One region of the Streptomyces sp. NPDC001890 genome, then DNA from elsewhere that is predicted to be linked to it. Evidence: predicted binding sites of a transcription regulator. Region 1 holds the regulator's gene; the other holds the start of a gene.
The links. Region 1 encodes HrcA, which represses chaperone genes, less so after heat shock. Its sites were predicted from a motif close to TTNGCACTCNGNNNNNCNGAGTGCNAA; they were not measured.
Positions count from the first base shown of each region.

Region 2: groES (co-chaperone GroES) is a predicted target of HrcA. The motif match lies at 3,426-3,452, and genes of this name have one in related genera.

Region 1 is NZ_JBIATE010000001.1:509,952-525,902, forward strand. Features, by position in the region: gene lepA (translation elongation factor 4) at 1-79, shown strand, start outside; gene ACFYY1_RS02170 (AMP-dependent synthetase/ligase) at 335-2,224, shown strand; gene ACFYY1_RS02175 (SpoIIE family protein phosphatase) at 2,411-4,336, shown strand; gene hemW (radical SAM family heme chaperone HemW) at 4,445-5,686, shown strand; gene ACFYY1_RS02185 (DUF3097 domain-containing protein) at 5,789-6,628, opposite strand; gene ACFYY1_RS02190 (MBL fold metallo-hydrolase) at 6,661-7,383, opposite strand; gene hrcA (heat-inducible transcriptional repressor HrcA) at 7,583-8,599, shown strand; gene dnaJ (molecular chaperone DnaJ) at 8,600-9,736, shown strand; gene ACFYY1_RS02205 (nitronate monooxygenase) at 10,038-11,111, shown strand; gene ACFYY1_RS02210 (16S rRNA (uracil(1498)-N(3))-methyltransferase) at 11,108-11,854, shown strand; gene ACFYY1_RS02215 (hypothetical protein) at 12,066-12,599, shown strand; gene ACFYY1_RS02220 (S41 family peptidase) at 12,680-15,907, shown strand.
Region 2 is NZ_JBIATE010000002.1:236,626-252,576, forward strand. Features, by position in the region: gene ACFYY1_RS07240 (hypothetical protein) at 1-158, shown strand, start outside; gene ACFYY1_RS07245 (methyltransferase domain-containing protein) at 184-1,464, opposite strand; gene ACFYY1_RS07250 (polysaccharide deacetylase family protein) at 1,547-2,614, shown strand; gene ACFYY1_RS07255 (DUF6234 family protein) at 2,820-3,296, opposite strand; gene groES (co-chaperone GroES) at 3,604-3,912, shown strand; gene groL (chaperonin GroEL) at 4,011-5,636, shown strand; gene ACFYY1_RS07270 (hydroxyacid dehydrogenase) at 5,766-6,794, opposite strand; gene ACFYY1_RS07275 (carbohydrate ABC transporter permease) at 6,830-7,684, opposite strand; gene ACFYY1_RS07280 (carbohydrate ABC transporter permease) at 7,681-8,574, opposite strand; gene ACFYY1_RS07285 (ABC transporter substrate-binding protein) at 8,574-9,902, opposite strand; gene ACFYY1_RS07290 (substrate-binding domain-containing protein) at 10,096-11,187, opposite strand; gene ACFYY1_RS07295 (right-handed parallel beta-helix repeat-containing protein) at 11,425-12,954, shown strand; gene ACFYY1_RS07300 (SDR family NAD(P)-dependent oxidoreductase) at 12,963-13,736, opposite strand; gene ACFYY1_RS07305 (MOSC domain-containing protein) at 13,772-14,446, opposite strand; gene ACFYY1_RS07310 (LysR family transcriptional regulator) at 14,555-15,445, shown strand; gene ACFYY1_RS07315 (WhiB family transcriptional regulator) at 15,686-15,951, opposite strand, start outside.

The DNA.
Region 1 (15,951 bases):
CGTGGAGGTGCCGCAGGAGGCCTTCATCGCCGTGCTGTCCACCGACGAGTCGGGCGGGGAGAGCAAGGGCAAGAAGTAGCCCGCCCGAGCCGGACCCCCGTCCCACCCGGTGACCGCCCGAACGGCCCCCGCGTCGCAGCGACTCGCGACGCGGGGGCCCGTTTGTTATGAAGCGGCGGCTCGTTGCCCCTTACGCGGTGGACGCGGGCGCTCTACCCTGATCACGGCTTCGTAGTTACTCACCAGTTAAACAAGCCCCGCGAGGAACAGCCGCGAGGAACAAGCAGCAACCAGCAGCCGGTCGTGAAGCACTGCCGCAGGCCCGGAGGACGTCGTGAGCGACACACTGACCTTGATCGAGAACCGACCGCCCTCCGTGGCGAACCTCTTCATCGACCGCGTGGCGGCCACCCCGGACGGGGAGGCGTACCGCTACCCCGTCCCCGCGGCCACCGGCGCCGGACCCGACGAGTGGAAGTCGCTGAGCTGGGCGCAGGCCGCCGAGCGGGTCTACGCCGTCGCGGCCGGACTCATCGGTCTGGGCGTGCAGCCGGAGGAGCGCATCGCGCTCGCCTCCAGCACCCGGGTGGAATGGATCCTCGTCGACCTCGGTGTGATGTGCGCGGGTGCCGCCACCACCACGATCTACCCGTCGACCAACGCCGAGGAGTCGGCGTTCATCCTCTCCGACTCCGACAGCCGGGTGCTCATCGCCGAGAACGCCGCCCAGCTGGCCAAGGCCCGCGAGTGCCGCGCCGAGCTGCCGGACCTCGCCCATGTCGTCGTCATCGACCCCGAGGGCGCCGACCCCGCCGAGGGCGACCCCGAGGGCTGGGTGCTCACCCTCGCCGAGCTGGAGGCCCGCGGCGCCGAGTACCTGGCGCAGCACCCCGAGGCGGTCAAGGAGCGGGTCGCCGCCATCACGGCCGACCAGCTGGCGACCCTGATCTACACCTCGGGCACCACCGGCCGCCCCAAGGGGGTGCGCCTGCCGCACGACAACTGGTCGTACATGGCCAAGGCCACCGTGGCCACCGGCCTCATCACCGCCGACGACGTCCAGTACCTCTGGCTGCCGCTCGCGCACGTCTTCGGCAAGGTCCTCACCTCCGGCCAGATCGAGGTCGGCCACGTCACCGCCGTCGACGGCCGGGTCGACAAGATCATCGAGAACCTGCCGGTGGTCCAGCCGACGTACATGGCCGCGGTGCCCCGCATCTTCGAGAAGGTCTACAACGGCGTCGCCGCCAAGGCGCGGGCCGGCGGCGGGGCCAAGTACAAGATCTTCCAGTGGGCGGCCGGTGTCGCCCGCGAGTACGCGACGGTCTCGCAGGACAACTTCCGGCGCACCGGCACGGCCTCCGTACCGTTCGGGCTCGGCGCCAAGCACAAGGTGGCCGACACCCTTGTCTTCGCCAAGCTCCGCGAGGCCTTCGGCGGCCGGCTGCGCGCCTGTGTCTCCGGCTCCGCCGCCCTCGCCACCGACATCGGCCTCTTCTTCTCCGGCGCCGGGATCCACATCCTGGAGGGCTACGGCCTCACCGAGTCCAGCGCCGCCTCCTTCGTCAACCCGGGCGAGGCCTACCGCACCGGCACCGTCGGCAAGCCGCTCCCCGGCACCGAGGTACGGATCGCGGACGACGGCGAGATCCTGCTGCGCGGCCCCGGCCTGATGCAGGGCTACCACGGGCAGCCGGAGAAGACCGCCGAGGTGCTGGAGCCGGACGGCTGGTTCCACACCGGCGACATCGGCGAACTGTCCGTGGACGGCTACCTCCGGATCACCGACCGCAAGAAGGACCTGATCAAGACGTCCGGCGGCAAGTACATCGCCCCGGCGGAGGTCGAGGGACAGTTCAAGGCGGTCTGCCCGTTCGTCTCCAACATCCTGGTGCACGGCGCGGACCGGAACTTCTGCACCGCCCTGATCGCACTCGACGAGCCGACCATCCTCGGCTGGGCCGCCGAGAACGGCCTGGGCGGCAAGCCGTACGCCGAAGTGGTCGCCTCCCCGCAGGCCGTCGCGCTCATCGAGGGCTACGTGAAGCGGCTCAACGAGGGCCTGCAGCGCTGGCAGACCATCAAGAAGTTCCGGCTGCTGCCCCGCGACCTGGACATCGAGCACGGCGAACTGACGCCCAGCCTCAAGCTGAAGCGGCCGGTCGTCGAGCGCGCGTACAAGGGCCTCATCGACGACATGTACGCGGGGACCCGCGAGGCATAGAGCCTGCCCCCACGGTGTTCCTCCCCGCTCTTTTTCTCCGCTCACTTCGGCAACTCGTTGCTTATGGGCATGGTCCATCTGTCACTCTGTCGGTGTCGTCAGCGCCGCCCAACGAGAACAGACAGACAGCAACGAGAACAGACAGAGCGAGAACAGGTCAGGAGCTGCACCGTGGGGCCCATTCCCTTGCAGCGGGACATCGTTCAGCGTCCCGGTGATCCCGCAGGCCGTGCGGACGCACGGCCGGTCGCCCATACGTCCCTGCCCGGGAACCTCCTCGCACCCTCCGCCGCCCGCAGGTTCGTCCGGGCCGCGCTCGGCGAGTGGACCGGGCTCGGGCTGCCCGCGGCCGTGGGGTTCAGCGAGCGCGTGGCCGAGGACGCGGAAGTCGTCGTCAGCGAGCTGGTCACCAACGCGGTCGTGCACGCCGGGACCAATGTGGAGGTGCTCGCCCGGCTGGAGGAGGCCGCCGGGGACGAGGTCGCGGCCCTGGTGCTGGAGGTCTCGGACCACCACCCGGCCCGCGCCGTGCGCAGCGACCGCCCGGAGTCCGGGAGCGCCGCCGAAGCCGCGGAGGGCGCCGGCCTCGTCGGCCCCGACGAGCCCGCCGAGTACGGTCGTGGGCTCCAGCTCGTCGGGACCCTCGCCGAACGCTGGGGCATCACCTACCGCACCGGCCTCAAGACCGTCTGGGCCAGGCTCCCCGTGGACGACTGGAACCCCTTCCCGGAACCGGCGGCCGAGCCCGGGTTCCAGCAGGGTCTGCGCGCCGCCGAGCTGCTCGCCCCCACCGCCCGCCGGGCGCTGCGCGACGACGCGGACTGGGCCGGCCGCGGCGCGCTCTCCTTTCTCGCCGAGGCGTCGGACCTGCTCGCCGGCCAGCTCGACGAGGACATCGTGGCGGCGCTCTCCGGACAGTTACTGGTGCCCAGGCTGGCCGACTGGTGTGCGATCTGGCTGGAACCCGAGAACGGCGGCCCCTCCGCCGTACCCCGGCTCGCCAGCATCTGGCACCGGGACGAGGCCGAGACCGGGCAGCTGCGCGCCCTGCTGGAACAGGACCCGATCCGGCTCCCCGAGCGGGTCGGCACCGGGCCCGTCTCCATGCCGTGGCCCGGTGGCGAGGAGGAGGGCGCGAAGGCCGACGAGCCCGCCGCGTCCGCCCTCGCCTACCGGATCACCTCCGGCGGCCGGACCCTGGGCGCCGTACTCCTCGGCCGGGAGGGCCTCGCCCGCGTCCCCGACGAGGTGACCGCGCTCATCGAGGACTTCGTGCGCCGGGTCGGCCTCGCCGTCGGCGCCGCCCGCGAGTACACCCGGCAGGCCACCATCAGCCGCATCCTGCAGCGCGCCCTGCTGCCCGGCAAGGTCGCCGACATACCCGGGGTCACCAGCTCCCTGGTGTACGAACCCAGTGACGACGGCGTCGTCGGCGGTGACTTCTACGACATCTTCCCGTGCCCCGGCGACCGCTGGTGCTTCGTGCTGGGCGACGTGCAGGGCAGCGGCCCCGAAGCCGCCGTCGTCACCGGCCTCGCCCGCCCCTGGCTGCGGCTGCTGGCCCGCGAGGGCTTCGGCGTCGGCGAGGTCCTGGACCGGCTCAACCGGCTGCTCCTCGACGACGCGATGGAGGCCGCGGAGGCGGCCGCGCTCATGGTGGCCGCCGCCGGCGGTCAGCAGACCCCGGACACCGGGCAGTCCCGCTTCCTGTCCCTGCTGTACGGAGAGCTCGTACCGCTGCCCGGCGGCGGCGTGCGCTGCACCCTGGCCAGCGCCGGCCACCCGCTGCCGCTGCTGCTGCGGCCCGACGGCGAGGTCCGCCCGGCCGCCGAGCCGCAGATGCTGCTCGGGATCTTCGACGACGTCGCGTACGAGAGCCAGAGCTTCGAGCTGGCGCCGGGTGACAGCCTGCTGTGCGTCACGGACGGGGTGACGGAGCGGCGCTGCGGGCCGCTGATGTTCGACGACGGGGACGGGCTGGCCCAGGCGCTGGCCGGCTGCACCGGGCTGTCGGCGGACGGGATAGCGGACCGGATCAAGCGGGCGGTGCACGAATTCGCCGAGCGGCCGCCCGACGACGACCTGGCGCTGCTGGTGCTCCAGGCGGGGTGAGGACGCGTGGCCGGGGCCGGGCGGATCCCGTGATCGCGGGCGTGGCCGGGGCCGGGGGGGCCTCCGTGATCACGGGCGTGGCCGGGCGTTCCCCGGCGGCGAGCGACAATGGGCGGTATGCCTTCCGTACTGCCCGATGGTGAACCCGTACCCGACGACGGGGCGCTGCCCCGCCATGCCCTGGAAGGCGCCGCCGACCGGCCGCTCGGCTTCTACCTGCACGTGCCGTACTGCGCGACCCGCTGCGGCTACTGCGACTTCAACACCTACACCGCGACCGAGCTGCGCGGCTCCGGCGGCGCGCTGGCCTCCAGGGACAATTACGCCGAGCATCTGATCGGCGAGGTCCGCCAGGCCCGCAAGGTCCTCGGCGACGATCCGCGCCCGGTCCGCACGGTCTTCGTCGGCGGCGGCACCCCGACCCTGCTGGCCGCCGCGGACCTGGTCCGGATGCTGGGGGCGATCCGCGAGGAGTTCGGGCTCGCGGACGACGCGGAGATCACCACCGAGGCCAATCCGGAGTCCGTCTCCCCGGCGTACCTCGCCGAACTGCGGGAGGGCGGCTTCAACCGGATCTCCTTCGGGATGCAGAGCGCCCGGCAGCACGTGCTGAAGATCCTGGACCGCACGCATACGCCGGGGCGGCCCGAGGCCTGTGTCGCCGAGGCCCGGGAGGCGGGCTTCGAGCACGTCAACCTCGACCTGATCTACGGCACGCCGGGGGAGTCCGACGACGACTGGCGGGCCTCGCTGGACGCGGCGATCGGTGCGGGGCCGGACCATGTGTCGGCGTACGCGCTGATCGTCGAGGAGGGCACTCAGCTGGCCCGCCGGATCCGGCGCGGCGAGATCCCGATGACCGACGACGACGCCCACGCCGACCGGTACCTGATCGCGGACGAGGCGATGGCCGCGGCGGGCTTCTCCTGGTACGAGGTGTCGAACTGGGCCCGCACGCCCGAGGGCCGCTGCCTGCACAACGAGCTGTACTGGCGAGGGGCCGACTGGTGGGGCGCCGGGCCCGGGGCGCACAGCCACGTCGGCGGGGTGCGCTGGTGGAACGTGAAGCACCCGGGCGCGTACGCGCAGGCGCTGGCCGAGGGACGGTCGCCGGGGGCCGGGCGCGAGATCCTCTCCGCGGAGGACCGGCGGGTCGAGCGGATCCTCCTGGAGCTCCGGCTCCAGGACGGGTGCCCGCTCGACATCCTGGCCCCGGCCGGTCTGGCGGCTTCTCGCCGGGCGTTGGCGGATGGGCTGCTGGAGTCCGGGCCGTATGGGGAGGGGCGGGCGGTGCTGACCTTGCGGGGGCGGTTGCTGGCGGATGCGGTGGTGCGGGATCTGGTGGACTGAAGGTGGGCGGCGCGGAGGTGTGGGGGTGGGCCGCTGCGCGGGGCTTGTTCCCCTGCCCGCCCCTCCCCGTGACCGGGGGCCCTGCCCCCGGACCCCCGCTCCTCAAACGCCGGAGGGGCTTGAGTGCGGGTGCTCCGTCACGAAGTCGATCAAGTGCTCCACCGAGCCCAGCAGGGACGGCTCCAGGTCGCGGTACGAGTGGACCCTGGACAGGATGTGCTGCCAGGCCGCGCCGGTGTTCTCCGGCCAGCCGAGCGCACGGCACACGCCCGTCTTCCAGTCCTGGCCGCGAGGGACCACCGGCCAGGCCGTGATGCCCACGGAGGACGGCTTCACCGCCTCCCACACGTCGATGTAGGGGTGGCCGACCACCAGCACGTTCCCGTCCGTGACCTGGTCGGCGATCCGGGACTCCTTGGAGCCGGGGACCAGGTGGTCGACCAGGACGCCCAGCCTGGCGTCCGGGCCGGGGGAGAACTCGCGTACGACGGCGGGAAGGTCGTCGATGCCCTCCAGGTACTCGACGACCACGCCCTCGATCCGCAGGTCGTCGCCCCAGACCCGCTCGACCAGCTCCGCGTCGTGCCGGCCCTCCACATAGATCCGGCCCGCCCGCGCGACCCGGGCGCGCGCGCCGGGCACCGCGACCGAACCCGAGGCCGTGCGCGCGGGGCGCACCGGAGCGGCGGCCGAGGGGCGTACGAGGGTGACGACCCGGCCCTCCAGCAGGAAGCCGCGCGGTTCCATCGGGAACACCCGGTGCTTGCCGAAGCGGTCCTCCAGGGTCACCGTCGGGCCCTGGGCCGTCTTCTCGCAGCGGATCACCGCACCGCAGAATCCGGTGGCGACCTCCTCCACGACCAGATCGGCTTCGGCGGGGACCTCGGGAACGGGGGCGGACCTCTTCCACGGCGGGGTCAGGTCCGGCTGGTAGCTGCGCATCGGACGACGATAGGACGAGCCGGGCCCGGGGGTCACGACACGCCGAAGCGCATGGCCAGTTGTTCGCGCTGGTCGCGTACGAACGCCGCGTCCACCACCGCCCCGTGCCCCGGCACGTACACCGCGTCCTCGCCGCCCAGCGCCAGCAGCCGGTCCAGGGAGGCCGGCCAGCGGGCGGGGAAGGCGTCCCGGCCCGCCTGCGGTTCGCCGGACTCCTCGACCAGGTCGCCGCAGAGCACGATCGCGGGGGAGCCGGGGACGACCACCACCAGGTCGTGGCCGCTGTGCGCGGGGCCCACGTCGGCCAGCAGCACCTCACGTCCGCCGCCCAGATCGAGCGTCCACTCGCCGCACACCTCGTGCTGCGGCGCGACCAGCGCGTCGGCGGCCTCCGCCGCGTCGTGCTCCTCGACCCCGTGGCGCACGGCCGAGGTGTGCAGCTCGTCCTTCCCGTGCTTCAGCAGCCCGGTCATGCCGACCGCTCCGTACACCTGGGCGCCGGAGAACGCGGCGGTGCCCAGCACATGGTCGAAATGGGGATGGCTGAGTGCGATATGCGTCACCCTCCGGCCGAGCAGGGCCTGCGCCTGGGCCCGCACCTCGGCGCCCTCACGGAGCGTCGATCCGGTGTCGAAGAGCAGCACCGAGTCCGTTCCGGCCACCAGCGCGACCGTCGCGTCCCACCCGGGAAGGCGCCTGCGGCCCACTCCGTGGCCGAGTCGTTCCCAGCCGAACTCTTCCCAAGAGGCATCCATACCGTGACGCTATCCGCAAACCACCTGCGAGGTCGCGAGGTAGCGTGGTCGGTCGCCCTTGCTAGGTCCCCACTCGGCCGCCGTACACTGGCCGGGGGGTTGCTGGCACTCGCGTTGACAGAGTGCCAGGCGGATTCCTGGGCAGAGAAACAGGAACGACCCGAGAACCAACGAGGAAACACAGCTGGAGGTGTGCGCGATGCTCAGCGAACGCAGACTCGAAGTGCTCCGCGCCATCGTCCAGGACTATGTCGGCACGGAGGAGCCCGTCGGCTCCAAGGCGCTCACCGAGCGGCACAAGCTGGGGGTCTCCCCGGCGACCGTCCGCAACGACATGGCGGTGCTGGAGGACGAGGGCTTCATCGCCCAGCCCCACACCAGCGCGGGACGCATCCCGACGGACAAGGGCTACCGGCTCTTCGTCGACAAGCTCGCGGGGGTCAAGCCCCTCTCGACGCCGGAACGTCGCGCCATCCACAATTTCCTCGACGGCGCGGTCGACCTCGACGACGTCGTGGGCCGCACCGTACGGCTGCTCGCGCAGCTGACCCGGCAGGTCGCCATCGTGCAGTACCCCTCGCTGACCCGCTCGACGGTGCGGCACGTGGAACTGCTCTCGCTGGCCCCCGCCCGGCTGATGCTCGTGCTCATCACGGACACCGGCCGGGTCGAACAGCGCATGATCGACTGCCCCGCCCCGTTCGGCGAGACCTCTCTCGCCGATCTGCGGGCCCGGCTCAACAGCCGGGTCGTCGGACGCCGCTTCGCGGACGTCCCGCAGCTGGTGCAGGACCTGCCGGAATCCTTCGAGAGCGAGGACCGGGGAACCGTGTCCACGGTGCTCTCCACCCTGCTCGAAACCCTCGTCGAGGAGACGGAGGAGCGGCTGATGATCGGCGGCACCTCCAACCTCACCCGCTTCGGGCACGACTTCCCGGTGATGATCCGGCCGGTGCTGGAGGCACTGGAGGAGCAGGTCGTGCTACTGAAGCTGCTCGGCGAGGCCAAGGACTCGGGCATGACCGTACGTATCGGGCACGAGAACGCCCACGAGGGGCTCAACTCCACGTCCGTCGTCGCGGTCGGCTACGGTTCGGGCGACGAGGCAGTCGCCAAACTCGGCGTGGTCGGACCGACCCGCATGGACTACCCCGGAACGATGGGAGCGGTACGCGCAGTGGCACGTTACGTCGGACAGATCCTGGCGGAGTCGTAAGTGGCCACGGACTACTACGCCGTACTCGGCGTGCGCCGCGACGCATCTCAGGACGAGATCAAGAAGGCATTCCGGCGGCTCGCCCGCGAGCTGCACCCGGATGTGAACCCCGATCCGAAGACCCAGGAGCGGTTCAAGGAGATCAACGCCGCCTACGAGGTGTTGTCGGACCCGCAGAAGAAGCAGGTCTACGACCTCGGCGGCGACCCGCTGTCCGCCTCCGGCGGCGGTGGCGCGGGCGGATTCGGACAGGGTGGCTTCGGCAACTTCTCCGACATCATGGACGCGTTCTTCGGTACGTCGTCGCAGCGCGGGCCCCGTTCGCGCACCCGGCGCGGCCAGGACGCGATGATCCGTCTGGAGATCGATCTCGCCGAGGCAGCGTTCGGCACCACCAAGGACATCCAGGTCGACACGGCCGTCGTCTGTACGACCTGCAGCGGGGAGGGCGCCGCACCCGGTACCTCCGCCCAGACCTGTGACATGTGCCGCGGTCGCGGCGAGGTCTCCCAGGTCACCCGGTCCTTCCTCGGCCAGGTCATGACCTCGCGGCCCTGCCCGCAGTGCCAGGGCTTCGGCACGGTCGTGCCGACCCCGTGCCCGGAGTGCGCCGGCGACGGCCGCATCCGCTCGCGGCGCACGCTCACCGTGAAGATCCCCGCCGGTGTCGACAACGGCACCCGCATCCAGCTCGCGGGCGAGGGCGAGGTCGGCCCCGGCGGCGGCCCGGCCGGAGACCTGTACGTGGAGATCCACGAGCTCTCGCACTCGGTGTTCCAGCGCCGCGGCGACGACCTGCACTGCACGGTCACCATCCCCATGACGGCGGGCGCGCTCGGCACCAAGGTGCCGCTGGAGACGCTCGACGGCCTGGAGGAGGTCGACATCCGGCCGGGCACCCAGTCCGGCCAGTCGGTGCCGCTGCACGGCCGAGGCATCACGCATCTGCGGGGCGGCGGGCGCGGCGACCTGATCGTGCACGTCGAGGTGATGACCCCGACGAAGCTGGACCCGGAGCAGGAGCGGCTGCTGCGCGACCTGGCGAAGATGCGCGGCGAGGAGCGGCCCACCGGCCAGTTCCAGCCCGGCCAGCAGGGGCTGTTCTCCCGGCTGAAGGACGCCTTCAACGGCCGCTGACCGGCCGACGGCGGCCGACCCGGCCCCGCACACCGTTTCCGGACGCCGGACGGACCCGCCCTCGGCGGGCCTGTCCGGCGTCCGCGTGCGTGCGGGCCTGTCCCAGTCGGACAGGGGCTCGGCGTCGACGTCGAGCCGGCGTCCGCGTGCGTGCGGGCCGGTCGGCGTCCGCGGACGAGCCTGCCAGGCGTTCGCGTACGAACCCGTCCGGAGTTCGCGTACGGATCTTGTCCGGCGTTCAGCGCAAAGCGGACCCCGTCCCGCGCGCCCCGCGCCGCGCGGGACGTGACACGATGCGGTCATGTCATCCGCGTTGACCGATCTCTGCCGGTATCCGATCGTGCAGGCCCCGATGGCGGGGGGTGCATCCTGTCCGCAGCTCGTCGCCGCCGTCTGCGCGGCGGGCGGGCTCGGTTTCCTCGCCGCCGGGTACAAGACGGCGGACGGCATGTACAACGAGATCAAGCAGCTGCGCGGGCTGACCGGTCAGCCCTTCGGCGTCAATGTCTTCATGCCGCAGCCGGCGCTCGCCGACCCGAGCGCCGTCGAGGTGTACCGGCACCAGCTCGCGGGCGAGGCCGCCTGGTACGAGACCCCGCTCGGTGATCCGGACTCCGGCGGAGACGACAACTACGACGCCAAACTCGCCATCCTCCTGGAGGACCCGGTCCCGGTCGTCTCGTTCACCTTCGGCTGCCCGACCCGCGACACCCTCGACGCGTTCGCGGGCGTCGGCACGTACACCGTCGTGACGGTCACCACGCCCGAGGAGGCCCAGGCCGCCCAGTGGGCGGGCGCCGACGCGGTCTGCGTCCAGGGCGTCGAGGCGGGCGGCCACCAGTCCACCCACCGCGACGACCCGCAGACCGACGGCGCCGGAATCGGGCTGCTCTCGCTGGTGTCCCAGGTCCGCGAGACCGTGCAGATACCGATCGTCGCCACCGGCGGGCTGATGCGCGGCTCCCAGATCGCCGCGGTGCTCGCCGCGGGCGCGGAGGCGGCGCAGCTCGGCACGGCGTTCCTCATCTGCCCCGAGTCCGGGGCGAGCCCGCTGCACAAGCAGGCCCTGACCAACCCGCTGTTCGTACGGACCGCCCTGACCCGGGCGTTCTCCGGCCGCCCGGCCCGCGGCCTGGTCAACCGGTTCATGCGCGAGCACGGCCCGTACGCCCCCGCCGCCTACCCGCAGATCCACTATCTGACCGCCGGGTTGCGCACGGCGGCGGCGAAGGCCGGGGACGCGCAGGGCATGGCCCTGTGGGCGGGGCAGGGACACCGGATGGCACGCGAGCTGCCGGCCGGCCGGCTGGTCAGGCTGCTCGCCGAAGAACTGGACGCCGCACGGACGGCAGTGAGCACAAGGAGTACGCAGTGACCGCACCGGTCTTCGTCGTCGAACAGGTCCCCGGCGGGCCCGAGTTCGTCCTGGAGGGGCCCGAGGGCCGGCACGCCGTGTCGGTCAAGCGGCTGCACGCCGGGGAGGACGTCGTACTCACCGACGGGCGCGGCCGGTGGACTGAAGGCGTCGTCCTGGCCGCCGAGGGCAAGGACCGGCTCGTCCTCACCGGTCTGACCGGGATCCGGGAGGAGCCCCGGCCCGCTCCCCGCATCACCGTCGTCCAGGCCCTGCCCAAGGGCGACCGGGGCGAGGTCGCCGTGGAGACGATGACGGAGACCGGGGCCGACACGATCGTGCCCTGGCAGGCGTCGCGCTGCATCACGCAGTGGAAGGGCGACCGCGGCCTCAAGTCCCTCGCGAAATGGCGCAACACCGCCCGGGAGGCGGGCAAGCAGTCCCGCCGGGTGCGCTTCCCCGAGGTGGCCGACGCGATGACGACCAAGCAGGTCGCCGCGCTGCTGGCCGCGGCGGACTTCGCCGCCGTCCTGCACGAGGACCGGGAGCACGACAGCGAACCGCTGGCCACGGTCCCGCTCCCCGAACAGGGCGAGATCGTGCTCGTCGTGGGCCCCGAGGGCGGGGTGTCGCCGCAGGAGCTGGCGGCCTTCGCCGCGGCGGGCGCCCGGACCTGCCGGCTCGGCGCGAGCGTGCTGCGCACCTCAACGGCGGGCACGGCGGCGACCGCGCTGCTGCTGGGGCGCACCGGCCGCTGGTCGTGAGGCCGGCGCGCGCCGCGCTCTCAGGCCGACGCGTGCCGCGCTGCGAGGCAGGTGCGCGCCGCGTTGCGAGCCCGGCGCGCGCACCGTCGTGAGGCCGGAGTACGCCCCGTTGTGAGCCTGTCGCGCGCCCCGTCGCGTGCGCCGGAGCCGCTTACGGTTTTGGCCGCAAGCCGTCTACCGCTTCGCGAGCGAACGGTGGGAAGCTGCCCGTATGGGGACATCAAGGGCATGGGGTCAGGGAAGAGAACGGCGCTTTCTGGCCGCGTCCGCACTCGTGGTCGCGGCGGTCGCGGGAGCCGCCGCCTGTGACCCCCAGGGCGGGCTGAACTCCGCGTCCATCGCCGTGACCACCGACCAGGTCGGCACCGGCGCACTGGAACGCAACGGGGTCGACGTGCAGTGGCTGAACTGCACCGCCGGTGTCGACGGGGACCTGGCCGGGGGCGTGCGGCCCTCCGCGTCCGCGCGCCGGATCGCGGACGTCGACTGCACCGGCAAGACCGGGCAGGGCGAGCCCATCAGCCTCACCGGCAAGGTGACCCAGGAGCTCGGCGGGCGCTGCGTGCGCGGGGACCTGACCGCGAAGACCGGCGGGAAGGCCGTTTTTCGGGCGGATGTGCTCGGCAACTGCGACGCCGTCCCGTCGGCCGCCGTGGTGGATCCGCAGCCGGCCGGCGGCGGCCAGGGCGTCCGGCCGGTGGTCACCGTCACGGTGACGGTGACCGAGACACCCATGGGCAAGTGAACCGGCCCGCCCCGCGGCGGCCCGTCGAACTCCGGCCAACCCGCTTACGCGGAGCGTTACCGCGACCTAGGGTGACCGGTGTGACGCAGTCTGCCTACCTCCGATACCCCCATGTCCAGGGCGATTCGATCGCCTTCACCGCCGAGGACGATGTCTGGCTGGCGCCGCTGGACGGCGGCCGAGCCTGGCGCGTCTGTGCCGACAACCGGCCGGTCGCCGGCCCCCGGATATCACCCGACGGCAACTGGGTCGCCTGGACGTCCACCAGGGACGGGGCCCCCGAGGTGCACATCGCACCGGCCGACGGCGGCCCCTCCCGGCGGCTCACCCACTGGGGCGACGCCCGGACCGCCGTGCACGGCTGGACGCCCGAGGGCGAGGTGCTGGTCGTCAGCGCCCAGGGTCAGGCCTCGTTCCGGCGCACCTGGGCCAGGGCCCTGCCGGTCGACGGCGGACCCGCCCGGACCCTGCCGTACGGGCCGGTCGGCTCACTCGCGTACGGGCCCGGCGGCCGGGTCCTGCTGCTCTCGGTCACCATGGGGCGGGAGGCCGTCGCCTGGAAGCGCTACCGGGGCGGCACGGCGGGCAAGCTGTGGATCGAGCGGGAGTCCCCGGCGGACGGTCCGGCGGAGTTCGTACGGCTCCACGCCGACCTCGACGGGAACATCGAATGCCCGATGTGGGTGGGAGAGCGCGTCGCCTTCCTCTCCGACCACGAAGGCGTCGGCGCGCTCTACTCCTCGCTCCCCGACGGCTCCGATCTGCGCCGGCACACCGGCATCGAGGGCTTCTACGCCCGCCACGCGTCCACCGACGGAACCCGCGTCGTCTACGCCTCGGCCGGTGAACTCTGGCTGCTGGACGACCTGGAGGGCGACGGGCCCCGCCGGATCGACGTCCGGCTCGGCGGCCAGCGCGCCGACCTCCAGCCGCACCCCGTGCACGCCGGCAGCCATCTCGACTCCGCGTCCCCGGACCGCACCGGCCGCGGCAGCGCCGTCGGGACGCGCGGCGCCGTCCACTGGGTCACCCACAGCGGGGGCCCGGCCCGCGCGCTCTCCGTCGAACCGGGCGTACGCGCCAGACTGCCCCATGCCTTCCAGGCCGACGGCGACCAGCACGTCGTCTGGGTCACCGACGCCGAGGGCGAGGACGCCCTGGAGTGCGCACCCGCCACCGGAACCGCCCCCGGCGCCGTACCGCGCCGCCTCGCCGCGGGCCGGATCGGCCGGGTCCTCGATCTGGCCCCGGCCCCCGACGGCAGCCGGTTCGCCGTCGCCGCGCACGACGGGCGGATCCTGATCGTCGAGCGGGAGAGCGGCGAGGTCCACGAGGTGGACCGCAGCGAGCACGGCGAAGCCTCCGGCCTCGTCTTCTCGCCCGACTCCTCCTGGCTCGCCTGGTCCCACCCCGGGCCCGATCCGCTCAGCCAGCTCAAGCTCGCCCACCTCGCCGATCTCTCGGTCACCGAGGCCACCCCGCTGCGCTTCAGGGACTTCGCCCCCGCGTTCACCGGCGACGGCAAGCACCTGGCCTTCCTCTCCGAGCGCTCCTTCGACCCGGTCTACGACACCCATGTCTTCGACCTGGCGTTCATCGGCGCCTGCCGCCCGCACCTGCTGACGCTCGCCGCCACCACGCCCTCCCCGTTCGGGCCGCAGCGCCACGGCCGCCCGACCGAGAAGAGCAGCGGCGAGGGCGACCAGGACAACCCGACCGCGCTCCCCGTCACCCGGATCGACCTCGAAGGACTCGCCGACCGGATCGTGCCGCTGCCCGTCGAGGCCGCCAGCTACTCCACGCTGCGCGCCGCGAAGGACGGGCTGCTGTGGCTGAACCATCCGGTGACCGGGGTGCTCGACACCAGCGGACCCACCCCCGACGCCCGGCGGCCCGAGACGGTCCTGGAGCGGTACGACCTGGAGAAGCTGCGCTGCGAGGAACTGGCCTCCGGAGTCAGGGACTTCGCGGTCAGCGGGGACGGCAAGCGGGTGGCCATGCAGACCCGGGGCAAGCTGCGCGTCGTACCGTCCGACAGCCGGGTCGCCGCCGATGACGACGACGGCGGCAGCGACGGCGGCGTCACCGTCGACCTCTCCCGGATCCGCCGCACCCTCGAACCGGCCGCCGAATGGCGCCAGATGTACGACGAGGCCGGGCGCATCATGCGGGACAACTACTGGCGCCCCGACATGGGCGGCCTCGACTGGGACGGGGTCCTGGACCGCTACCGCCCGGTGCTGGAGCGGGTCGCCACCCACGACGACCTGATGGACCTGCTCTGGGAGGTGCAGGGGGAGCTCGGCACCTCGCACGCCTATGTGCGGCCGTCCGGCGGCTGGGGCGACGAATCGACCCGGCAGGGGCTGCTCGGTGCCGACATCTCCCGTACGGATGAAGGCAGTTGGCGGATCGACCGGGTCCTGCCGTCCGAGACCTCCGACCCGGAGGCCCGTTCCCCGCTCGCCGCGCCCGGCGTGGCGGTACGCGCCGGGGACACGATCATCGCCGTCGACGGCCGCCCGGTCGACCCGGTGACCGGGCCCGGACCGCTGCTCACCGGCTCGGCGGACAAGCCGGTCGAGCTGACCGTCTCGCCGGTGGACGGCGGCAACGCCCGCCATGTCGTCGTCGTACCGATCGCCGACGAGGAGGCGCTGCGCTACCACGACTGGGTCGCCGGCCGGCGGGCCTATGTGCACGAGCGCTCCGGCGGCCGCCTCGGCTACCTCCACGTCCCCGACATGGCCGGCTCGGGCTGGGCGCAGCTCCACCGGGACCTGCGGGTCGAGGTGGCCCGCGAGGGGCTGGTCGTGGACGTACGGGAGAACCGCGGCGGCCACACCTCGCAGCTGATCGTGGAGAAGCTCGCCCGCCGCATCGTCGGCTGGGACCTGCCGCGCGGCAAGCAGCCGTCCAGCTACCCGCTGGACGCGCCGCGCGGTCCCGTGGTCGCCGTGGCCAACGAGTTCTCCGGCTCCGACGGCGACATCGTGAACGCCGCGATCAAGGCGCTGCGCATCGGACCGGTCGTCGGCACCCGGACCTGGGGCGGCGTGGTCGGCATCGACAGCAAGTACCGCCTGGTGGACGGGACTCTGGTCACTCAGCCCAAGTTCGCGTTCTGGTTCGAGGGGTACGGCTGGGGCGTGGAGAACTACGGGGTCGATCCCGACGTCGAGGTCGTGGTGACACCGCAGGACCATGCGGCGGGGCGGGATCCGCAGTTGGACGAGGCGATCCGGATCGCGCTGGAGTCGCTGGCCGGGACGCCGGCGAAGCGGGCGCCGGAGCTGCCGGAGGCGTAGGGGGTGCGGGGCGGGGGTGCGGGCGGGGGTACGTCTGCGGCGGG
Region 2 (15,951 bases), on a different contig from region 1:
AGCAGGGCAAGTGCCATGAGCGGGTCGAGGTGCCGACGGCCTGGGACGAGGCCAGGAAGCCGGTCCGCTTCGAGTCCGGACAGTGCAACTGCCAGCAGTACGTGGGTCCTCAGCCGCTTTCACAGGTGTACGCCGAGGACCTGACCGACCTCGACTGACGGCCGCCGGGCCGGACCGGGACGGTCAGGCCGGGCGGGTCAGCGGGTGGCCGATCAGCATCGTCGGTGCTCCGGCCACCCGGGTCAGGAAGACCGTCGCGGACCCGGGCCCCTGCAGCTTCATCCTGCGGCGCAGCTCCTCCGGTTCGACCGCGGAGCCGCGCTTCTTCACGGTCAGCACGCCCACCTTCCGCTCCCGCAGCAGCGCCTTCAGCTTCTTCATGTTGAACGGGAGCTGGTCGGTGATCTCGTACCCGGAGGTGTACGGGGAATCGTACAACTCGTCGCTCGTGATGTACGCGATCGTCTCGTCGAGCAGCCGGCCCTCGCACCGCTCGACGAGGTCGGCGACCAGATGGGCGCGGATGACGGCGCCGTCCGGCTCGTACAGATAGCGGCCCACCGGGCCGACCGGCGGGGCGGGCAGCGGGGCCGCGGACCACAGGCCGGCCCCGGCCGGGAGCACGGTGGCGCGGTACGAACCGGCCGCGAAGCCCTCGCCGAACCAGAGCACCGCCTCCTTCACGTCGCCGCCGTCCGAGATCCACTCGGCCTCCGCCTGCGCCGGGATCGCCTCGTGCGGGATGCCCGGGGCGATCTTCAGGGCGGCCCTGGGCGCCGCGAGCGCGGCACCGGTCGCCCAGGAGAGCGGCGGTGAGTACGCCTCGGGGTCGAAGATCCGGCCCCGGCCGCCGCGCCGGGCCGGGTCGACGAAGACCGCGTCGTACGACGAGGTGTCGACGCCCGCGACATCGGCGCACCGCACCTCGATCAGACCGTCCAGGCCCAGCACGGCGGCGTTGGCACGGGCCACCTCCGCGGTCAGCGGGTCGCGGTCGACGGCGAGCACGCGGATGCCCGCCCGCGCGAGCGCGATCGCGTCGCCGCCGATCCCGCAGCAGAGATCGGCGACGCTGCGCACCCCGCCCGCGGCGAACCGCAGCGCGCGATGGGTGGCCACCGACGTACGGGTCGCCTGCTCGACGCCGTTGGGCGTGAAGAACATCCGGTACGCGTCCTCGGCGCCGAACTTCGCCACCGCCCGCTGCCGCAGCCGCGCCTGGCCCAGCGCCGCCGAGACCAGGGCGGCCGGGTGGGAGCGGCGCAGCCGGGTGGCGGTGGCGAGTTCCTGGGAGGGGTCGTACGACCGCAGCCCGTCCAGGAGCGCGGTGCCCTCGGGGGTGCGCAGGGCCTGGAAGGCGGCGACGGGGTCGGGGGCGTCGGACCGGCCGCCGGCGTCATTCGGGTCGTCGGCGTCGTTCGGGTCGTTCGGGTCGTTCGGGGCGAGAGCGTTCACCCGCCCCATTGTGAGCCAGCCGGGTAGACCGGCGGGCCCGGCGGCGGTGTCGGACCGGGAGGCCCGTCCCGTGCTGGCAGTGTCCGATGCCATGCAACTTGTACGACAAAACGAAAAAAACACCATGAAACGGAGCCAGTCGGGCCTGCCCCGGTCCGGGCGCGACCGCGGCTCCGGCGCGCACCGGCCCGCCTGCGCCGTCCTGGCCGCACTCCTGGTCGCCGCGGTCGGCTCCGGCTGCGCCTCCGGGGCCGGCGAACAGGCGGGCGACATCGAGCACCGGGACCGGCCACTGGCCGGGAACCCGGGGGCGAATCCGGAACTGAACCCCGGCGCGACCCCCGGTTCGAACCCCGCCGCCGGGCACCCGGGCGGCCCCGGACAGCGGCCCGGCCAGGGCCGCGCACCCGGCGGGGCCCATGAGAACGCGCAGCTCGCTCCGGCCGTGCGGGCGGCGCTCGCCAAGAAGTGGGGGCTGGAGGAGACGCCGCTGATCGCGCCGCCGCCACCCGCCGTGAAGCCGCGCATCACCACCCGCGAGGGGTTCGAGGTGAAGGGCGGCGACGACTCGCTGCCGCCGGTCTTCACCACCGTCCCGACCAAGGATCGGATCGTCTTCCTGACGATGGACGACGGCTCCGAGAAGGACCCCGAGCTGCTGCAGATGATGGACGAGCTGGACATCCCGTACAGCGCCTTCCTCAGCGACTACGAGGTGAGCGACAACTACGGGTACTTCACCGAGGCCCAGCGGCTGGGTGTCACCCTCAACAACCACACGCTCAACCACCCCTATCTGCCCGGACTCTCCTACGACGAGCAGGAACGCGAGATCTGCCGGCAGCAGGAGACCATCGAGAAGCAGTTCGGCAAGCGGCCCGTCCTCTTCCGCCCGCCGTACGGCAACTACAACGGGGACACCCTGCGCATCGCGCAGTCCTGCGGGATCAGGGCCGTGCCCCTCTGGAACGCCGAGGCGTTCCCGGACCACATGGAGTGGCGCGAGGAGGACCAGGACCTGCACCCGGGCGACATCATCCTCACCCACTTCCGGGGGCGCGGTGAATGGGGCGGCAGCATGACCGACCTGGTCCGGGCGGTCATGAAGACCGTCACGGACCGGGGGTACGCCGTGGCCCGGCTGGAGGACTACGTATGAGAAAGGCGCACCGGCTGCTGGCCGGACTGCTGACGGCCGGTGCGCTCCTGGCCGCCACCGGCTGCGCCCAGTCGGTGGATCCGATCGAACGGCTGGGCCGCAAGGCCGCCCAGAGGGTGCATCACCCGCAGCGGACGCCCGCGGCGGGCCCGCCCGCGCACGGTGATCACGGCGGGCCGGGGGCGACGGTCGTGATCCCCTGCCGTCAGCTGCCGGAGTCCCGGCACTCACGGCTGTCGCCGCCGCTGAGGCACTGGTGGCCGGTCCGGCCGGGATCGTACGAGGGGGCGGGCGCGGGCGCCGGGTGCGAGCGGCGGTAGTCCTCGTGGCCGACCTGCACGGTGACCACGCACAGCGCCAGCGCGGCCAGCACCTGGAGCGCGCCCGCCCAGGGCCAGTTGCTCCGGATCAGCACGACGGCGATCAGGCAGATCACCGCGGTGATCGAGCCGAACACGAGGACGGGCGTCCAGTCCATCGGCGGCGGGCCCGTCGCCTCCGAACCGTCGGGGTCCGTCCGCGAGAAGGCGAGCCGGATGGTGGCGACCGCGCAGATCAGCCCCTCCAGGAGAGCCAGCAGCACCCCGAGCACCACATCGAGGCAGCCGTTCACGGCGCGCGATTCGTACGGGCGCCGCCCGGACGCGGGGTCGGACTGCCGGTACGCAGAAGGGCGGGTCATCTCCACACGGTCGTACGGAACGGTCCGGTCCGTCCGTACGTTGCCACCATGTTGTCCGGACTGTTGTCCGGACAACAGCCCGGGTCGGTGCCCGGGTGTCCGGAAGGTGCCGCGCCACGATCGTCTGAATTGGCACTCCGCTTGACCGAGTGCTAATCCCGGTCATAGTCTCGGTGCTGGCACTCACCACTGGAGAGTGCCAGCAGTACTGTGCGACTGGCAGGTCCGGCACCCGCGACGACGGATCGACCTGGTCGCCACCCCAAGACTGTTACCCCGTGAGATCTCCGAAGGGGGAGACCGGATCGTGTCGACCGCCAGCACCAAGGTTGCGATCAAGCCGCTCGAGGACCGCATTGTGGTCCAGCCGCTCGACGCCGAGCAGACCACGGCCTCCGGCCTGGTCATTCCGGACACCGCCAAGGAGAAGCCCCAGGAGGGCGTCGTCCTGGCCGTGGGCCCGGGCCGCTTCGAGAACGGCGAGCGCCTTCCGCTCGACGTCAAGACCGGCGATGTCGTGCTGTACAGCAAGTACGGCGGCACCGAGGTGAAGTACAACGGCGAGGAGTACCTCGTCCTCTCGGCCCGCGACGTGCTCGCGATCGTCGAGAAGTAATTCACCCACGTTTGCTTCTGTTCTGCGCCCCTGGCCCCCGCGAATAACCAGCCGGGTGGTCGGGGGCGCAGTTCGTTCGAGAGGAAAGCTCAGCTCCCATGGCGAAGATCCTGAAGTTCGACGAGGACGCCCGTCGCGCCCTTGAGCGCGGCGTCAACAAGCTTGCCGACACGGTCAAGGTGACGATCGGCCCCAAGGGCCGCAACGTCGTCATCGACAAGAAGTTCGGCGCTCCCACCATCACCAACGACGGTGTCACCATCGCGCGCGAGGTCGAGCTCGACGACCCGTACGAGAACCTCGGTGCCCAGCTGGTGAAGGAGGTGGCGACCAAGACCAACGACGTCGCGGGTGACGGTACGACCACCGCCACCGTGCTGGCCCAGGCGCTCGTCCGCGAGGGTCTGCGCAACGTCGCCGCCGGTGCTTCCCCGGCCGCCCTGAAGAAGGGCATCGACGCCGCGGTCAAGGCCGTGTCCGAGGAGCTCCTCGCGACCGCCCGACCGATCGAAGACAAGACCGACATCGCCGCCGTGGCCGCGCTCTCCGCGCAGGACCCGCAGGTCGGCGAGCTCATCGCGGACGCGATGGACAAGGTCGGCAAGGACGGTGTCATCACCGTCGAGGAGTCCAACACCTTCGGTCTGGACCTCGACTTCACCGAGGGCATGGCCTTCGACAAGGGCTACCTGTCCCCGTACATGGTGACCGACCAGGAACGTATGGAGGCCGTCCTCGACGACCCGTACATCCTGATCCACCAGGGCAAGATCGGCTCGATCCAGGAGCTGCTCCCGCTGCTGGAGAAGGTCATCCAGGCCGGTGGCTCCAAGCCGCTGCTGATCATCGCCGAGGACGTCGAGGGCGAGGCGCTGTCGACCCTCGTCGTCAACAAGATCCGTGGCACCTTCAACGCCGTCGCGGTGAAGGCCCCGGGCTTCGGTGACCGCCGCAAGGCCATGCTCGGCGACATCGCCACCCTCACCGGTGCGACCGTCATCGCCGAGGAGGTCGGCCTCAAGCTCGACCAGGCCGGTCTGGACGTGCTGGGCACCGCCCGCCGCGTCACCGTCTCCAAGGACGACACCACGATCGTGGACGGCGGCGGCGAGCCCGGCGACGTCAAGGGCCGGGTCAACCAGATCAAGGCCGAGATCGACGCCACCGACTCCGACTGGGACCGCGAGAAGCTCCAGGAGCGCCTCGCGAAGCTGGCCGGCGGCGTGTGCGTGATCCGCGTCGGTGCCGCCACCGAGGTGGAGCTCAAGGAGAAGAAGCACCGTCTGGAGGACGCCATCTCCGCGACCCGCGCCGCGGTCGAGGAGGGCATCGTCTCCGGTGGTGGCTCCGCCATCGTCCACGCCGTCAAGGTGCTGGAGGGCAACCTCGGCAAGACCGGCGACGAGGCCACCGGTGTCGCGGTCGTGCGCCGTGCCGCCGTCGAGCCGCTGCGCTGGATCGCCGAGAACGCGGGCCTTGAGGGCTACGTCATCACCTCGAAGGTCTCCGAGCTCGACAAGGGCCAGGGCTTCAACGCCGCGACCGGCGAGTACGGCGACCTGGTGAAGGCCGGCGTCATCGACCCGGTCAAGGTCACCCGCTCCGCGCTGGAGAACGCCGCGTCCATCGCGTCGCTGCTGCTCACGACCGAGACCCTGGTCGTCGAGAAGCCGGCCGAGGAAGAGGCCGAGGCCGGCCACGGCGGTCACGGTCACTCGCACTGACGCCTGGTCACCGGCGCCCGGCCACCGAGGGCTCGCCCTCGGAAGGCCGGGCAGCCCTTCGGAGGACCGAAGGCAGCAGAAGGCCCCCTGCCCCACCGCTCGACGGTGGGACAGGGGGCCTTCGGGCGTTCAGGCCGAGTGGCTCAGGCTGCCGGAGTGCACCGGGTCCGCGAAGGGCAGGCCGGCCGCGAACCGCTCCAGCTCGTCCAGCGCCTGGTCGGCCATCCGGTGCAGTTCGACGCCCAGCGAACCCGCGACGTGCGGGGTGAGCAGCACGTTCGGCAGGGTGTACAACGGCGAGCCGGCGGGCGGGAGTTCGGGCTCCGTCACATCCAGCACCGCCTGGAGCCGCCCGGCCGTCAGCTCGGGCAGCAGCGCGTCCTCGTCGATCAGCGAACCCCGCGCCGTGTTGATCAGCGTCGTCCCGTCCGCCATGGCGGCCAGCTGCGCCGCACCGATCAGATGGTGGGTCTCCGGGAGCTGGGGGGCGTGCACCGAGACGACGGAGCTGCTCGCGCACAGCTCGTCGAGCGAGGTGAGCCGTACGCCGAGCCGGGCCGCCTCCGGGCCGTCCACGTACGGGTCGTACAGCAGCACGTCCAGGTCGAAGGGGCGCAGCAGCTCGATCACCCGACGGCCGATCCGGGAGGCCCCGACGATGCCGACGGTACGGCGGTAGTTGCCGGCCCCGTCGAGCTCCGCGAGCCAGTCGTGCCCGGTGCGCAGACCGCGGTAGCGCTCCGCGGAGTGCAGCACCCGCTTGCCGGCGAACAGGATCGCGGCGAGGGTGAACTCGGCGACCGGCAGGGCGTTGGCCCCGGCCGCCGACGTGACGGCGATGCCGCGTTCCCAGCAGGCGTCGGTGATGTGGTGCTTGACGGAGCCCGCGGCGTGCACGACGGCCCGCAGCCGGGGCGCGCCCGCCAGTACTCCGGCGGTGAGCGGGGTCGCGCCCCAGCAGGTGAACAGCACCTCGGCCTCGGCGAGCGCGGCGGCCGCCTCGGGCGTCGGGTCGGCCAGGTCGTGGGCGACGAAGTGCGGGTCGGTGCGGGTGAGGGCGGCCAGCCGGGTGCGATGGCGGTCGGCGAGGAGACGGTCGGCGATGCCGGGGCCCATCGCGAGCAGGGCCGTCGGCCGGTTGTCAGTGGCGTGGGGCATGGTGGAACTCGTACTCCTCAGGGCTCGCGGTGAGGTCACTTGACGCTGCCGGCGGTCAGTCCGGCCTTCCAGTGCCGCTGCAGCGAGACGAAGGCGACGATCAGGGGGATGACGGCGAGGAGGGACCCGGTGACGACGAGCGGGTAGAAGCTCGGCTCGCCGTGGGTGTTGGTGTTCCAGGAGTACAGACCGAGGCTCAGCGGGAAGAGCTTGCGGTCCGAGAGCATCACGAGGGGGAGGAAGAAGTTGTTCCAGATCGCGGTGAACTGGAAGAGGAAGACCGTCACGAAGCCCGGCATGACCATGCGCAGTCCGATGGACCAGAAGACGCGCAGCTCGCCGGCCCCGTCGATACGGGCGGCCTCCAGGGCCTCGTTCGGTATGTAGCCGGTGCTGAACACCCGGGCGAGATACACGCCGAACGGGTTGACCAGCACGGGGATCAGCACCGACCAGTAGGTGTTGACCAGGCCGGTCTTGGAGGCCAGGAGGTACATCGGCAGGGCGAGCGCCGTGGTGGGCACCAGCACACCCATCAGCACCAGGGCGAACAGCTTCTCCTTGCCCCGGAATTCGTACTTGTCGAAGGCGTATCCCGCGGCGACGCAGATCAGCGAGCAGACGATCGCCCCGCCGCCCGCGTACAGGAGGCTGTTGAGGTACCAGCGGAAGTAGATGCCGTCGCCGTAGGAGGCCAGGTTCGACAGGTTCTCGCCGAGGTTGAAGCCCTCGAAGGAGAAGGCGTTGCCCGCGAGCAGGCCGCCGGTGTCCTTCGTGGCGGCGGTGACCAGCCAGACGAGGGGGAAGAGCATGTAGACGACGGCGAGCAGGAGAAAGCCGTTGACGGCGGTCTTCGACATCCAGCGGCTGCGGGAGGCTGGGGAGTTCATGCTTTCTTGCCCTTCCGGCCGGTGAAGCGGGTGACGACGAAGGACAGCAGCGCGGCCGTGAGCGCCAGCAGGATGGAGGCGGCCGCGGCGAGACCGTAGTCGTTGCGTTCGAAGGCCGCGGTGTACGCGTACATGTTCGGCGTCCAGGTGGAGGTGACGGCGGAGCCGGTCCCCTTGTTGAGGATCAGCGGCTCGGTGAACAGCTGGAGCGAGCCGATGACCGTGAACAGCGCGACCATCACGACGGAGGCGCGGATCAGCGGAACCTTGATGCTGAGCGCGACGCGCCAGGCACCGGCCCCGTCGACCGTCGCCGCTTCGAGCACGGAGCGGTCGATCGCCTGCAACGCGGCGTAGAAGATCACCATGTTGTAGCCGAGCCACTCCCACAGGGCGATGTTGACGATCGAGGGAAGGGCGCCTTCGGGGGAGAAGAAGTCGAAGCCGATCCCGCCGGACTCCATGGCGCTGACCACCGGGCTGAGCTGCGGTGTGTAGAGGTACACCCAGATCAGCGCGGCGATGATGCCGGGCACGGCGTGCGGCAGGAAGAGCGCGAGCTGGAAGAACCGGCGGGCACGGGCCAGCGTGGAGTCCAGCAGCAGGGCGAGGGCGAGGGCTCCGACGAGCAGCAGCGGAATGTAGAACAGGCAGTATCCGAGGAGTACGCCGAAGCCCTCGCGGAACGCCCGGTCGCCCAGGGCCGCCGTGTAGTTGTCGAGTCCGCTGAAGACGGTCTCGGTGCCGCCGAAGCCCAGGCCGGACTGCTTCTCGGTGAACAGGCTGAGCCAGACCGCGTAACCGATCGGCAGCACCATGGCCACGGTGAACAGTACGAAGAAGGGCCCCAGCAGGATGGCGGCGGCTCTGGTCGTCCGGGCGCGCTTCATCAGCCTGCGTCCTCGACCTTCAGACCGCGCTTCTTCAGCTCGGCGACCGTGGCGTCGTGCCCGGCCTTCACGGCGTCCTTGATGGTGGTGCCACCGCTCGCGACCTTGCCGAACTGGTCCTTCATGGTGGTGTTCGTGGTGCCGGTCGTCGGGCCCCAGTTCCAGTCCTGGCCGATCGACGTCGCGGCGCCCTCGAACACCTGGTAGATGTCCTCGCCGCCGTAGAACCCGGCGTCGAAGGACTTCTTGGCCACCGGGCGCAGGGCCGCCGCGGCCGGGAAGGCGCTCGAAGTGCCGGACTCGATGCGGGCCTTGATGCCTTCCTCGGTGGTCGACATCCAGGTGGCGAACTCGACCGCGGCCTTCGCCTTCTTGCTGTCCCTGGTCACCGCGAAGGTGGAGCCGCCGAGCATGCCGCTGGCGGGCTTGCCGTCCCAGCTGGGCATCGGGGCGACGGCCCACTTGCCGCTCTGCTCGGGCAGGGTGCCCTTGAGGACACCCGCGCCCCAGGCGGCGCCGAGGTAGCCGACGGTGCCGCCGTTCTTGAGGGAGTTGGTCCACTCGGGGCTGAACGAGGCGTTGGAGCGGATCAGGTCGTCGTCGAGCAGACCCTGCCAGTAGTCGGCGACCTTGTTGGTGGCCGCGTCGGCGGTGCTGACCTTCCAGGTGTCGCCCTCGGGCTTGTACCACTGGGCGCCGGCCTGCCAGGCCATTGCCTGGAACGTGGTCGGGTCATCGGGGAAGAAGGTGCCGATCCGGGCCTTCTTGTCGGCCTTCTTGATCTTCTCGGCGGCCTTGCGGAACTCGTCCCAGGTCTTGGGGACCTCGACGCCGTACTTCTCGAAGAGGTCCTTGCGGTAGTAGAAGGACTGCGGCGAGGCGTCGAACGGAACGGCCCAGTTCTTGCCGCCGAGCGTCGTCAGCTCGACCGCCTGCGGCAGCAGCTTCTTGCGGATGTCCTCGGTGAAGTACTGGCCGATGTCCTGGAGCGCGCCCTGACTGACGTACTCCGGAAGCTGCGGGTACTCGATGGAGACGAGGTCGGGGGCGTTGCCCGCCTTCACCGCGTTGGAGATCTTGGCGTAACCGCCCGCGTTGCCGGACGGGATCTCCTCGTACACCACCTTGATGTTCTTGTGCGAGGCGTTGAACGCGTCAACGACCTCCTTGGATCCCTTGGCCCAGCCCCAGAAGGTGATGCTGACGGGCTTGCCGTCGCTTCCGGCGGCGGAGTCGTCGTCGCCGCTGCCGCCACAGGCCGTGAGAAGGGCGAGGGCGGTGGCGGTGCCGACAACGGCGAGGGACGTTCTGCTCGGACTGCGGCTCACAGCGAGGCTCCTGAACTGGCGGCGACATTGGCGTTGGCCGTGATCCTTGGACCAGTCGTGACCGAAGTCAAGAGCGAAAGATCGATTGATCGAAAAAAGATCAGATAAGTTACGTACGGAAGAGTGTGAGATATCCTGCGAAATCGGGTGCGAGGACCCGCGGGAACACCCGCTCCGCAGGCCCGCTCCGCGCCTACGGCAGGCGCGCCCCGCACGAGTCCCTGACCCTCAGCTGCGGCAGCAGCGTCAGATGCCGCCGCGGGGCGCCCGCGCTCTGGCCCAGCCGCTCCACCAGCAGCTCCGTCGCATGGCGGCCCACCTCGCGCTTGGGCGGCGCCACCGCCGTGAGCGGGGTGTCCGCGAGGGCCGCCACCTCGTCGTCGTAGGCGATCAGCGCCAGGTCCTGCGGTACCCGCACGCCCAGCTCGGCCAGGCGCTGCACCACCTGGATCGCGTCCACGTCGTTGTGGATCAGCGCCGCCGTCGCCACCCCCGACAGGACCGCCTCGCGCAGCGCCCGCACCGCCTCCTCGAAGGCGTCCGGGGCGAGTTCGGCCGGTACGGAATCGATCACGTCCTGCGGTGCGCGCAGCCCGAGCACGGCCAGTGCCTCCGCGTACCCGGACCGCACCGCGACCGCGGTCGGGGAGTCCGCGCGGGCCATCAGCAGCGGCGCCCCGTGCCCGAGTTCCACCAGGTGGCGAACGGCCAGCAGCACGCCGTGCGCGTGGTCCGAGCAGACCCGGTCCAGGCCGTCCAGCGGGGAGCCCGCGGTGGGCCTGCGCTCCAGCAGGACGGTCGGCACGGGCAGCGAGGCGATCCAGTCGCCGAACGCGGCGGGGTCGCCCGGGTCCTGCCAGCCGGGCGCGACCAGCAGCCCTTCGGCGCCCGCGGAGAGCAGGCCCTCGGTGCGGGCGTGGTCCTCCTGCGGCCGGTAGTCGGAGATCCGCAGGACGAGCCGGGCCCCGGCTCTGGCGGCGGCCTCGTGGGCCCCGCGGATGACCTCGGCGAAGTAGTAGGTCGACGAGGGCGCGAGCATGCCGAGGACCAGCCCGCTGCCCGTGGCGCCGGGGCCGGCGGCGGCACCCGGGGCGGCGTCCTGCGGCCAGGACACCGATCCGTGGACCCGGTCGAGCAGACCGCGGCCGGCCAGCTCCTCCACGTCACGGCGCGCCGTGACGGGCGAGACCCCCAGCAGCGAGGCCAGGTCCGAGACCCGGGCCGAACCCCGTTCCCGTACCAGCCCGAGCAGGCGGTCATGACGTTCAGCAGCACTCTCGCGCACGGCAGCAGTCCCCTCGCAGTGTGTGGCCCGGCCTCGGTCCGGCCGGTCCCGGGCCGTTGTCCGACCCTAGACCAACGTGATCGAACGATGGGAGTTTCGATCATTCAAACGCGATCCATTGACGTTCGATCAATCCGAGTCCAGGATTCCCGGCGATGCGGACGCGTCCCTTCCCCTCCGGCCGTCCGCCCCACCCCGACCGTCCGTCCCGACCCTGACTGTTCGTACGGAGGAATTGTGAGACATCGCGTCACCGCCGCGGCGCTCGCGGCCCTGACCGCCGCGGGCGGCCTGACCGTCGCGAGCCAGACCGCCGCACAGGCCGCGCCCACCGGCCGTACCTTCCACGTCGACTGCGCCGCGGACCCGGCCGGTGCCACCGGCAGCAAGGAACACCCCTGGACCTCGCTCGCCGAGGCCAACGCGCACCCCTACGGCCCCGGCGACCGGCTCCTGTTCAAGCGCGGCGCCACCTGCACCGGCACCCTCGCCCCCACCGGCTCCGGCTCCGCCCGCGCCCCGTTCACCATCGCCGACTACGGCGGCGGCCCGGCCCGCGCCAGGCTCGACGGTGCGGGCGCCCACGACGTGGTCCTGCTCGCCGACACGCAGTACGTGCACCTCAAGGCGCTGGAGATCACCAACGCCGCCAACCCGGGCAGCGAGCGCAACGGCGTCCGCCTCCGCCTCACCGACTACGGCGTCGCCCGCGGCTTCGACATCTCCGGCCTCTACATCCACGATGTGCGCGGCGGCGACTACAAGACGGTCTCCGGCTCCAGCGCGATCCACATCGCCGTCGAGGGCAAGGCGAAGGCCAGCTGGTACGACGGTCTGGACATCTCGCACAACCGCATCGAGGACGTCGACCGCGAGGGCATCTACTTCAAGTCGACCTTCTCCAAGCGCGATCTGGTCGGCCAGCAGCAGGACCCGAACGTGTATCCGGGGGAGTGGACGCCCAGCACCGGCGTCCGCATCCACCACAACACGCTCAAGTCCCTGGCCGGCGACGGGATGAAGCTCGACACCACCAGCGGCGCCCGCGTCGACCACAACCGGGTCGACGGCTTCCAGCTCCGCTCGCCCTCCGCCAACGCGGGCATCTGGACCTTCAACACCGATGACACGACCGTCGAGTACAACGAGGTCTCCGGCGGCGGCAACACTCACGACGGCATGTCCTTCGACGCCGACGGCGCCTCCCGGAACACCGTCTTCCAGTACAACTACAGCCACGACAACAAGGGTGGCTTCCTGCTGATCTGCCCGTACAGCGGCGCCAAGACCATCGGCACGGTCGCCCGCTACAACGTCAGCCGCGACGACGGCGCCCGGCTCGTCCAGAACTGCTGGGGCCCGATCCTGGGCACCGAGATCTACAACAACACCTTCCACAACAAGGAGCAGATCCCCGGCCACCTCGTCCAGGACGACGCCGGCAGCCCCGCCACCACCCAGCACGAACTGTCCATCCGGAACAACGTCTTCGTGAGCGAGGGCACCGGCGGCTACGCCTTCAAGAACCCGACCCCCGGGCTCTCCTTCGACCACAACGCCTTCTACGGCATCGACATGACCCGGCCGAACCCCGGCGGCATCACGGCCGACCCGAAGCTGCGGGACGACTTCCGGCTCGGCGCCGGCTCGCCCGCCCTCGCCGCCGGAGCCGTCATCGAGAACAACGGCGGCAAGGACTACTTCGGCAACGAACTGGAGCCCGGCGCCCCCAACATCGGCGCCTACGCGGGCCCCGGGGTGGGGTAACCCGCAGCTCACCGAGGACCGTACTTGCGGCCTGTCTTGGAGGTCATCCCTCCGAGCAGGCCGCGCGGCGTCACCTTCACGACCCCCATCAGCGCCTTGTACCGGGGATCGGGGACCGAGACCGACTTGCCGCGCGCCAGGTCCGCCAGGGCCGTCGCCACCAGCTTGTCCGCGTCGAGCCACATCCAGCCCGGGATGTTGCCGGTCCCCATCCCGGCCCGCTGGTGGAACTCCGTCCGTACGAACCCGGGACACAGCGCCATCAGCCGGACTCCCGTACCGGCCATGTCCTTCGCCGCGCCCTGGGTGAACTGCACGACCCACGCCTTGGACGCGCCGTACGTGCCGCGCGGCACGAACGCGGCCACCGAGGCCACGTTGACCACGCCGCCCCGGCCGCGCTCCCGCATCCCGGCCGCCGCCGCCGAGGTCAGCCGCAGCACCGCCTCGCAGTGCACCTTCAGCATCTTCAGCTCATCGGCCATGGGCACGTCCAGATACTGGCCCTTGTTGCCGAACCCGGCATTGTTGACCAGCAGGTCGACCGGATGGCGACGGTCCGTCAACCGGTCCTCGACCGAGGCGATCCCGTCGTCCTCGGAGAGATCGGCCCTCAGCACCTCGGCCTCGATGCCGTGCCGGTCGTGCAGCTCCGTCGCCTGCTCGCGCAGCCGCTCGGTGTCGCGCGCCACCAGCACCAGGTTGTGCCCGTCCGCCGCGAGCCGCCGCGCGAAGGCGGCACCGATCCCCGCGGTCGCGCCCGTAATCAGTGCAGTCGTCATACGCGGCACGTTAGTGCCTGTCCGGCACGCGGCGATCAGCTGTCCGCCGCCGGCCTTCCGGCGTACTTCAGAGCGGCGCGCAGCGCCTCGGGATGCAGTGCGTCCCCGGCGGCGAGCAGCTCCGGCAGCAGGTCCCTCCGCGTGGTGGTGGCCAGGAACTCCATCCGTACGGTGACGTCGTGGTCCGGGCGGTACACGATCTCGACCGGATCCCCGGCCCGGATCTCGCCCGGCTCGATCACCCGCAGATAGGCACCGGGAGCCGCCGCCCGAGTGAACCGCTTGACCCAGCGCTCTTCGCCGACATGACCGGCGAACGTACGGCACGGAATCCGGCCCGATGTCACCTCCAGCACCAGGCCCGCGCCGATCCGCCAGCGCTCGCCGATCCTCGCGCCGCTCACATCGACCCCGCCGGTCGTCAGGTTCTCGCCGAACGCGCCGTTGGCCAGCGGGCGCCCGAGCTCCCGCTCCCACACGTCGAGCTCCTCGCGGGCGAAGGCGTACACCGCCTGGTCGGAGCCGCCGTGATGGCGCAGATCGCACACCGAGTCCCCGGCCAGACCACTGCCGCCGGTGCCCTTGGGCCCGGGATCGGCGACCCGGACCGGCCCGTCGGCCGGCCGCTTGTCGATGCCGGTGACGCCACTGGGGGCGTCGGTGTAGGAGACGGCCCTCGGGCGCCCCGTGTTCACGGTCAGCAGCCGCATCGGCCCGGACGGTTCCATGGACTTCATACCGAGAACGCTAACCACTCCACCCTCAAAGATGTGCGGCAATTATTCGCAACCGATCCAAGAGTCGCTTATGGTTGAAGGGTGATCGAAGCCCGTCATCTCCGTGTCCTGCGCGCCGTGGCCGCCACCGGCTCGTTCTCCGCCGCCGCCCGCGAGCTGGGCTGCACCCAGCCCGCGGTCAGCCAGCAGATGAAGGCCCTGGAGGCCTCGGCGGGCACCACCCTGCTGATCCGTACCGGACGCGAGATGCGGCTCACCCAGGCCGGTGAGGCCCTCGTCCGGCACGCCTCGGGCATCCTCGCCGGTCTCACCGCCGCCGAGGAGGAGGTCGCCGCCATCGCCGGGCTGCGGGCCGGCCGGGTCCGGCTCGTCTCGTTCCCCAGCGGCAGCTCCACCCTGGTCCCCGGCGCCCTCGCCGCACTGCGCGCCGCCCACCCCGGCACCCGGGTCTCGCTGGTGGAGGCCGAGCCGCCGCGCTCGGTCGAGATGCTGCGCGAGGGCGACTGCGACATCGCGCTGGCGTTCCGCTACGGAGCCTCCGGCGCCGAATGGGACGACCTGGTGGTGCGCCCGCTGCTCACCGACCGGCTGATCGGCCTGGTCCCCGAGGGGCACCGGCTGTCGCATTCCGCCGCGGTGGGGATCGCCGAGCTCGCCGAGGAGTCCTGGATCGCGGGCTGCCCGCGCTGCCGCCGCCAGCTCGTGGAGGTCTGCGAGGCGTCGGGATTCACTCCCCGGATCGACTTCGCCACCGACGACTACCCGGCGGTGGTCGGCCTGGTCGGCGCCGGACTCGGGGTCGCCGTGCTGCCGGAGCTGGCGATCGAGTCCGTACGCCCCAAGGGCGCGCGCACCGTCACGGTGGAGCCGGCCATCGAGCGCGAGATCGTCGCGCTGACCCTGCCCGACCTGGCCCAGGTCCCGGCGGTGGCCGCCACCCTGGACCGGCTGTCCCTGGCGGCCGCCCGCTGAGGGGCCTGCCTGTGCCCCGGCCGCCGGTCGGTGGCCGGGTGTTCGGCCCCTCGGGCCTGTCCGGCGGACCAGGGTCGGAAGGGCCCCGCCGCGGAAACGTTTCTTTTGTTCTTGTGCCGGCCTGCGTTCCTGTACAGGCCTGCGCTGCCGTGCCGGCCTGCGTTCTCGCGTCGGCCTGCGTTCTCGTGCGGGCCGGTGCTCCCGTGCGGGCCTGGTGTTCCTGTGTCGGGCCCGGCGGGATCAGCCGTGCCCCGGGGCGCCCGACGGCGCCGCGGCCGCGATCAGCCGGCTGCGGGCCCGTCCCATGAGTTCCTCGCGTTCGTCCTCCGTCAGTCCGCCCCACACTCCGTAGGGCTCTCGCACGGCCAGGGCATGCGCGGCGCACTCGGCGCGTACCGGGCATCGCATGCAGACCTCTTTCGCCGAGTTCTCGCGGGCGCTCCGTGCCGCACCGCGCTCGCCCTCCGGGTGGAAGAACAGTGAGCTGTCCACCCCGCGGCAGGCCG